4 regions of the Ethanoligenens sp. genome follow, and region 3 is predicted to be linked to each of the others. Evidence: riboswitches for the same ligand, from Rfam matches in the RefSeq annotation. Region 3 holds a riboswitch; each other region holds the start of a gene.

Region 1 (2,201 bases), on a different contig from region 3:
CGACTTGTCTGAGAAAATAGCCAAACAAAATAACCGCGGCTGAACGTTAACCCCCCCACAAGCGACCGCAAAAAAATACCCTGTTTCCCGTTGCAAATCACAGCGGCAAATTGATTCACGCTTGATCGCCCTTTCACGGGACGATCGTGGCCGTAACCGTCTCTTTCTCCTGCAGCACGGTAGCTTGCCGGTACTCCTGCGATAGTGTTTCAAACAATTTTTTGACTGATACGATCTCGTTTACTTTGTATCCATTGGCCCCAACGAAAGCAAAGCCGTTGGCCAATTTACCTCTGCACGCACTGATGAGCGCTTTGAAAATACAGTACGGGCTTTGCTGCTGCTTGCAGGTTACGATACAATGAAACGGGCAATCCGCCGGGTGCTTCTTTCCTTGCTCGGCATCACGGAGAAAGCTATTGATAATGGCGCGTCCAGGCATTCCAACCGGGCTTTGAATAATCCCGATATCTTCTTTTTTACAATTTACATAGGCTTGTTTAAAAGCGATGTCTGCATCACATTCATCTGTAGCGACGAACCGCGTACCCATTTGCACAGCGGATGCGCCTAAATGGAAGAACCGTTTGATGTCCGCCCCGCTGAAAATCCCGCCTGCCGCGATAACTGGAATCTTGTGCTCCACATGCATTTCAATCGGATGAATGGCTTGCAGAACTTCCTGCAGTAAATTTTCCAACCGATACGCCGGATTGTCGATTTGATCCCGATGAAATCCCAAGTGACCGCCAGCCATAGGGCCTTCAACCACAAACGCATCCGGCGTATACGCATATTTTTCCTGCCAGCGTCTGGTAAGGACTTTTGCAGCACGCGCAGACGAGATGATCGGCACCAATTTGGTTTTACATCCTTCCCGTATATACGAAGGCAAATTGAGCGGCAGCCCTGCCCCTGCAAAAATAACGTCGATTCCTTCTTCGATGGAGGCCTTTACCATTTCCCCGAAATCACTAAGTGCCACCATAATATTGATGCCCAGAGCCCCTTGGGTTTTTCCTCGGGCACGGCGGATTTCTTCTTTTACCGCGGCAATATTATCTTGTACACTAAAGCCGGCTTTGTGCACCATGCCGACCGCCGCCGCAGAAAGGACACCCAGCCCGCCTTCGTTTGCCACAGCGGAGGCCAGCCCTGCAAGGGAAACGCCCACACCCATCCCGCCCTGCACAACAGGGGTCTTTATTACCAAATCACCAATCACAAGTGGTTCCTGATCAAAATATGGCATCATTTTTACTCTCCAACTCCGTTAACAAATACATGCTTGATTTCACGTTATCAACAACCTATTTTACATCGGTGCACAGAAAAAACCAGACTGTATCCGGCAGTCTGGTCATGTATGCCTAATCCCACACGCTTGCTGGTGTGTGGAGATATTTCGACGCTACATAATTCTTTCCCACCGAAAGACATTATATCTACGCAATACGGCAGGTCTCCTGACTTAAATTCATCCGCCGCCTCATCCTTCCCGGTTTCCCAGTGGTGCAAAAGAGGCTTTGTCCTTCTCACAGTAGCGGGGGCTGTCACGGTTTTTCACCGTATTCCCTATTGATGCATGGTTGATGCAACCGTATTGCTGTATTTAGTTGTTACCTATATCATATGCCCTTTCAGCAAAATGTCAATTGGTTTATGATACTATTATAACCACAAAAATTTCAACAGTGCTATGATTCTGCGGTGCGGTTCACATACCGGGGCATTTTATCTATGCCGTTGACTTTTACCACATTCCAACTATAATAAAGGAAAACAAACCAGAGAGGATCTGTTAACTTTGGAAATCGCACATCAGAATGCGGATCGTTTTTCGAAATTTGCTGATTTTTACGATCAGGTGCGCCCGGCTTTACCCTTGGAGGTTCGTTCCATCCTCCTGCAATACCTCGGACATCAGCCGTCCGTCCTGGTCGATATTGGCTGTGGAACCGGGTTATCTACAGCCGGATGGTCGGGATACGCGGCCAATATTATAGGGGTCGAGCCCAGTGATGCGATGCTCTCCATTGCACAAAACCGCACGGCAAGTGACTCTTCTATTCGGTATATCCATGCGTTCTCTGACCAGACCGGTTTGCCGGATGACAGTGCGGATTTGGTGACTTGTTCCCAATCCTTTCATTGGATGGACCCCGATAAAACCATTCCGGAAATCGCAAGGGTTTTAAAAA
Region 2 (2,201 bases), on a different contig from region 3:
TATTTCTATGCTTACCAGAAAAATTCATACGATTTTTATGTGCTTGGTCATGCCACATCCCGCGTAGTATGATATAATGAAAAGCAAACGACCGCCGCCGCGTTTTTTGCGCGGCGCAATTGAACAGCTGGAGGCTGGAACGTGACCAGAGTGGAAAATATTACCCTACGAAAATATCGACTGGTGTCTCACGATCTGCCCGCCGCATTTGACGGCACAACCATTGCGTTCCTATCCGATATCCACCATAGCAGAAGCTTTCCTCTCAAGCGCGTCAAAGAACTAGTGGCACTCACCAACAGTCTGCGCGCCGATGTGATTCTGCTCGGCGGAGATTATGTGAGCCACAGTCAGGCGCATATTCCCAATTTCTTTCGTGAAGCCGCCGCCCTTACCGCGCCGCTTGGTGTTTACGGTGTGCTTGGCAATCACGACCGCAAAACCAATGCGGCTTTATCCCAAGAATGTATGGCGCAGGCAGGCATTTGCTCACTGGACAACAAAGGGTATTGGCTGGAGAAGGACGGCGCGCGCATCCGTGTGGGTGGCGTGGGAGATCTCACCACCGCCGAGCAGGATCTTTCCCCCATGCTCGCTGAAACCCGCCCGGATGACTTTATGGTGCTTGTTTCTCATCACCCGGACTATGCTGAACAACTGCCGTTCAACCTCATTGACCTCATGCTCTGCGGGCACACGCACGGCGGTCAAGTGAGCGTGTTGGGAAAATGGGCGCCAAGCTATTTTGGACACACGCATTACAAGTTGAAATATCTCACCGGCGTGGTCAAAGATGCCGACACCACCATTATCATCTCAAATGGCATTGGCACAGTCGGGCCGCCGGTACGCATCTGCGCCGCCCCACAGATTTGGCTGATTACGCTTTGCGCCGATCAACGGCCAGTAGACGGCTGATTTTACTTGACGTTATATGCAAATTCGTCTACAATAGAATCAATCTCTTTACAGGTGCGCGGCTATTTACCGCGATAATAGGGAAACCGGTTCAAAACCGGTGCAGCCCCCGCTGCTGTGAGGCGGACTGTTTTTCCATGAGAATCCATGCGGATTCTTAGACCACTGGTCAACAAGATCGGGAAGGGGAAAAACAGGACGATGCCAAGCCAGAAAACCTGCCTGCAAAGTACGATGTGATCCTTTCGGAGGGAGAGGACAGACGTAAAAACGGCAATATTGGGATTTACCCGTTTTTCGTTACGGTCTTTTTTCTTATAAGAAAAAGGGCCGTTTTTGTTTGCCCCCTACCACAGAAGACAAAAAAGAGGAGTGGTTTGATGAAAAAAGTATTCCAAGGCTGGATTTCTGTCTGCTGCGCTTTCGCGTTGCTGTTTGTCAGTATTCCCGGTCTGTCAGCGGCAGCAGATGCACAAAACACGTTTCACCTGTGTGTTGAGGGTTCCAGCCAGACGGTGCTGAACGAAGATGTCCCTCTCACAGCGGGAGAAACATTGCAAACCGCGCTTGAGAAAGCGCTGAATCAAAATAATATCTCGTATCAACTGTCCGATTCGCAATATGGGAAATACATTGCTACCATCGGGTCAGATACACAGGCCGCCGACTATTCCACTTATTGGAGCATCTATCAAAACGGCGCATACGCGCAGCTGGGTGTCAGTTCCCTCCAACCAGCAAATGGCGACAACATTATCATCGCCTTTACCGCTTCAGACACGCTGTATCCAATAGTCACCGTCTCTCCCAGCACCCCATCCGCCTCAAATCCGTTCACGGTGACTCTGACCGCCCAAAAAACAACGTATGATGCCCAATGGAACCCCACTACTTCGACGGTTCCCGTTGCAGATGCCACCGTTACCTTTAACGGAACATCCAAAACAACGGACACTTCCGGAAACGCAACCTTTACCGCACCTGCCAACGCGGGCAGTTATGCTTATCAGGTCAAAAAAGACCGCAGCGGGCAGGCTCCCGCACTGGTTCGCATGAGCGGCAGCGTCACGGTGTCCGCCTCGTCTTCCTCCAGCAGTTCTTCCAGCCAGAGCTCCTCCTCCAGCAGTTCTTCCAGCCAGAGCTCCTCAGGCGGTAATGTTTCAACAGTCACAAGCGCCGCCGTCGCCAGCGCGTCCAAAAGCGCTGCTGATGCGCTGAAAGACGACACTTCCGACTGGACAGCCTTTGCGCTGGCACGCGCGGGATATCCCATTCCCTCTACC
Region 3 (2,201 bases):
CCGTGACACTGCCACGCCGCCAAAGGTCCCGTTGACCTCGTATTCCCACCCGCTGAGCGGTCCCGCATCAAATTCATACAGGTTGTTGATACCATTGATGTATTTTCCGAGAGCTGTGCCTGAGGCATCCATCTGGATGCCGTTTTTCTGACAGACGGCAACCAGCAGATTGTAAGCAGTCTCACCTGTATTCACGGTCACATTTGTCTGCCCTAAAATAATGCCATTCTCGGGCACCACTTGATGATCCTGCTTGTTGATAGGAAGGTTGTTCCAGTTTGCCAATGCTGTCTTGCAGTCGATGGAAAGACTCACTTGGAGAGTCTGATTTGCGTTGGGCGTGGCAGCCGCCGGTTCCTGCGACGTGGACGTGCTGGGGGCTTGGGCAAGCGTGCTGCCTGTGTTTTGCGTAGACGAGGGCACAGAGGCTGTACTGCCGCTGTTTTTGGAAGCGGTTTGTTTGTCCGCGGAGGAGGATGTCGCCCCGCCTGCGGATGCACCCGTCGAAGAAGCAGCGCCTGAAGCGCCCGCCGCCGAAGATACTGCCGATGCGCCGGCTGAGGATGTGCCTCCCGACGAAACGTTCGCAGACGCGGAAGACGCCGCTGGTGCCATCTTATTTAGCGACAGCAAATACGGTCCTTTGTTTTGGGAAAAACGGATGGTCGCAACGCCATCCACCACCTGTGCCGTACCCGTCTGCTGCAAAGTGTCCGGGGGGCCGGTACACAGCAAATACGACCCATCGGCCCATTTTTTCCCCAGCGTCACACTCACGGAGGCTTCCCCCGGAAAAGCGCCCTTTTGTGCAAACGTAATCTGCTGATACTGCTGTGCCGCATCCGCCTGCTCCGCTGTCACGGATTTGACCGACAGTTTCAAATTCATATCCGCCGGTTTTTGGATGTCCCGCCCGATAAACGTCCATGTATATTTCACGCCGCCGCTGGTGCCGTGATAAATGGCAATCCTGTCGCTTTGCTTCAGTTGCTGGAAGTCGGCCTTGCGGATAATACCGTTATCCGGCACCGAGGCGACCACCGCTGTGCTTTTGCTGCCGCATCCCGCCAACAGCGCTATGCAGATGAATAGCACCGCGAACCACAGCCCTGTGATGCGCTTTTTCAAAAAACCATCTCCATTATCTCCAAAACGCGCTCTTTTCATGAAAAAAGGCCGCATACAGCGGCCTGTCCATGTCGTAGTTTTGTGCCTTGCGGCGCGGAAACCGTCCATGTGACCGCACCCCTCCACCGAAAGACGCTCTGTCCCCTTGATACGGCAGGTCTCCTGACTTGAATTCATCCGCAACCCCGGCCTTCCCGGTCTCCCAGTGGCACAAACGGGGCGTAGTCCTTCTCACAGTAGCGGAGGCTGTCACGGTTTTGCACCGTGTTCCCTATTTTCGCATACCGATGGTATGCAACCGTATCGCATTCTTTACTTTTTAACCTTTATCCTAGCCTTTTTACGCAGATTGTCAAGCACGCTGTGTTCTCTTCAGGCAATATACGTGCGAACCCGGAATTCTGCTCCGATGGACACGGCAATTGCACGGCACGCCTCAATTTGCGCGGGCGTGAGAAGATCCAGCACCGTCAGCGTCACCGATGGGATATACTGCATACAATCCCGGGCATATGCCAGCACCGCGTCGTATGCGTCCCTGCCGAAATCACTGCGGCAATAGTGCTGGTATGTCGCCGCATCCGGCGCGTTCAAGCTGATGGAAACCGCATCCGCTAACCCTTGCAATTCCTGCGCCGTCGGGCGGCCCGCAATCAAATCCGCCAACCCGTTGGTATTGATACGCACCCGCAAAGAGGGGGCTTTTTCTTTTATTTCCCGAATCACTGTTTTGACGGTGTCCAGCCGCTCAAGCGGCTCACCGTATCCACAGAAAACCAGTTCGTTATAGGAAGATAAGTCGTTTGCCAAAATGGACACGACAATTTCTTCAGCGGTCGGCTCGCGCTCCAGCCACAGGCTGTTCGACCCATATGCCCCGTCCCCTTCGTTGCGGATACAGAATGTGCAGTGATCGGGACACCGGTTGGTCACATTGACATACAGACCGTCTTTGACCGGGTAGGTAATGGTCATGTGTTTTCATCTCCTTTATCAAGCCCAAACAATGCACGGGCATTGTTCGCGGTGATATGCGCGGCTTCCTCCACGGGAAGCCCCATCACGTCGGCTAT
Region 4 (2,201 bases), on a different contig from region 3:
ACTGATGCCGAGCGTGTTCATATTGCGGCTGAAAAAGCGTGCGCACCGGGTGAGTCCATCCATAATTTGCTGGGCGACGTGACACCGGATGCGCTTTATGATGCGTTGATTGCAGCCGATGTGCTTGGCAAAACCTATTTGAACGCATAAATTTTAGTAGTAGTATCAGCAATAAAAGTCATTTGCTGAAATGAATTGACCCCAAAAAGTAAATGATGATTTTTCATCAAACAGTTGATAGGGTTTACTGTCTGTGTAAAGCAGGTGGTAAACCCTTCAATTTTGTCTTGATACGGTGATGGTTGTAAATCCATTTTACTTTTTTCTGTGAAGAAATTCTTTGAAACACTGTCACGAGAATATCGTGACAGTAATGCGGGGTTGTCTATGGCGTTTGATTTTTCACCCCAAAGCGGCATCAAACATAACCAGGTATATGATTTTTGAATATTTAAGCATAGTATTTTTGTTGTACAGTATAACAGACAAAATTGATAAAATATATTGACACTAAGGCATCTCCGTGCTTAAAATAAGACCAAGCGAAAACAATTCGGTGCCTCCGTGCCGGAGGAGAATAGGGAACCGGGTGAAAATCCCGGACAGCACCCACTACTGTAACCTGTGTCGGCTGCCGCAAATGCCACTGCCGTTTGGGTGGGAAGGCGCGGCTGCAGGGCTTTAGGCCCAGCAGGAAGCCAGGAGACCTGCCGGATTTGTTTGCTCTCATCTCTGGGACTGGAGATAGGGACAATTTTTATGCAAAAAGGTTGTGTCTATTTTCTCCTACATTATTTGGAGGAAAAAATGAAAAAAACATCTGTTATCGGTTACCCGCGCATTGGCGCGAGCAGGGAACTCAAAAAATGGACGGAAGCGTATTTCCGCTGCGAACTGGAGAAACAGGAGTTGCTGCAAAATGCGGCAGAACTGCGTAAGCGGCAGTGGCGCAAGCAGCACGATATGGGTGTGGATTTTATCCCGTCTAACGACTTCTCTTTTTACGACAGCATGCTGGATACGGCTGTGCTGTTTGGCGCGGTGCCCAAACGTTTTCGGGATCTGGGGCTGGATGCGCTGGACACATATTTTGCTATGGCAAAGGGCTACCAAGGCTCACACGGAGATGTGCATGCGCTTCCCATGCAAAAATGGTTCAACACCAATTATCATTATATTGTGCCGGAAATTGAAGACGACACCTGTTTTTCCTGTGGCTCGGAAAAGCCGTTTGCGGAATTTGAGGAATCAAAAGCGGCTGCCATCCCGACACGTCCGGTGCTGATTGGACCGTTCACCTTTCTAAGGTTGGCTGAAAACCGCTCGGGCAAATCTCTTCGTGTGCTTGCAGGGGAACTTCTGCCTGTTCTCCATGAGATTCTTTTGCGGCTGACCGAGTTGGGCGCAGAATGGGTGCAGATTGACGAGCCTTGTCTTGTGACAGATCTCGCGGAAGAGGATCTCGCGCTCTTTCGCATCCTTTACAACGACCTGCTTGCCATGCCGAACCGTCCGCGTATTTTGCTGCAAACGTATTTTGGCGACGTGCGCGACAGTTATACAATGCTGGTTGATATGGATTTTGACGCGCTAGGGCTGGATTTCATCGAGGGCGTGGAGAATCTGCATCTGCTGGAGCAGTATGGATTTCCCCAAGGCAAAATACTGGTCGCCGGTGTAGTGAACGGCAAGAACATCTGGGTCAACCACTATGAACAGACGCTGTCACTGATTCATCAAATTGCGCACGTGGTGGAATCTGATCGGTTGGTGTTGGGAAGCTCCTGCTCCCTACTGCATGTGCCGTATACCGTTCAAAACGAGTCGGGTATCCCGGATGCCTATCGCGAACACCTTGCGTTCGCAGAAGAAAAGCTGATGGAACTGGCAGAGCTGGGACGGTTGTCTGACGATTCGGCGTGGGAAACGAATCCGGCTTTTTTGCACAACCGCGCCATTCTAACTCGTAAACAGGATGCAGCCTTCCGTTTTGACGATGTACGCGCGGCCGTATCCCGTCTGAAAGGCGAGGATTTTACACGCTATCCATCTTTTGAGGAACGACGGACTGTTCAAAAGGCGGCGCTGAAATTGCCGCTGCTGCCTACCACGACCATCGGTTCTTTCCCCCAAACAAGTGAGGTGCGCACCCTGCGCCGGGATTTTAAATCCGGACGTATCACGGAAGAAACATACCATGC

The links. Region 3 has a riboswitch for cobalamin ahead of ABF463_RS05385 (DUF4430 domain-containing protein). Riboswitches for the same ligand answer to the same signal wherever they lie in the genome.
Region 1: linked by a shared signal. The riboswitch ahead of ABF463_RS02340 (NAD(P)H-dependent flavin oxidoreductase) and the one ahead of ABF463_RS05385 (DUF4430 domain-containing protein) in region 3 are both predicted to bind cobalamin.
Region 2: linked by a shared signal. The riboswitch ahead of ABF463_RS09395 (DUF4430 domain-containing protein) and the one ahead of ABF463_RS05385 (DUF4430 domain-containing protein) in region 3 are both predicted to bind cobalamin.
Region 4: linked by a shared signal. The riboswitch ahead of metE (5-methyltetrahydropteroyltriglutamate--homocysteine S-methyltransferase) and the one ahead of ABF463_RS05385 (DUF4430 domain-containing protein) in region 3 are both predicted to bind cobalamin.

The regions. Positions count from the first base shown of each region.
Region 1 is NZ_JBDNLG010000008.1:43,547-45,747, reverse strand. Features, by position in the region: gene ABF463_RS02345 (ABC-F family ATP-binding cassette domain-containing protein) at 1-43, shown strand, start outside; gene ABF463_RS02340 (NAD(P)H-dependent flavin oxidoreductase) at 134-1,255, opposite strand; cobalamin riboswitch at 1,439-1,618, opposite strand; gene ABF463_RS02335 (class I SAM-dependent methyltransferase) at 1,808-2,201, shown strand, end outside.
Region 2 is NZ_JBDNLG010000056.1:5,963-8,163, reverse strand. Features, by position in the region: gene ABF463_RS09400 (metallophosphoesterase) at 142-918, shown strand; cobalamin riboswitch at 954-1,159, shown strand; gene ABF463_RS09395 (DUF4430 domain-containing protein) at 1,299-2,201, shown strand, end outside.
Region 3 is NZ_JBDNLG010000023.1:9,296-11,496, reverse strand. Features, by position in the region: gene ABF463_RS05385 (DUF4430 domain-containing protein) at 1-1,128, opposite strand, end outside; cobalamin riboswitch at 1,263-1,446, opposite strand; gene ABF463_RS05380 (TIGR04100 family radical SAM protein) at 1,501-2,103, opposite strand; gene ABF463_RS05375 (TatD family hydrolase) at 2,100-2,201, opposite strand, start outside.
Region 4 is NZ_JBDNLG010000028.1:24,056-26,256, reverse strand. Features, by position in the region: gene ABF463_RS06180 (glycerol dehydrogenase) at 1-150, shown strand, start outside; cobalamin riboswitch at 538-730, shown strand; gene metE (5-methyltetrahydropteroyltriglutamate--homocysteine S-methyltransferase) at 808-2,201, shown strand, end outside.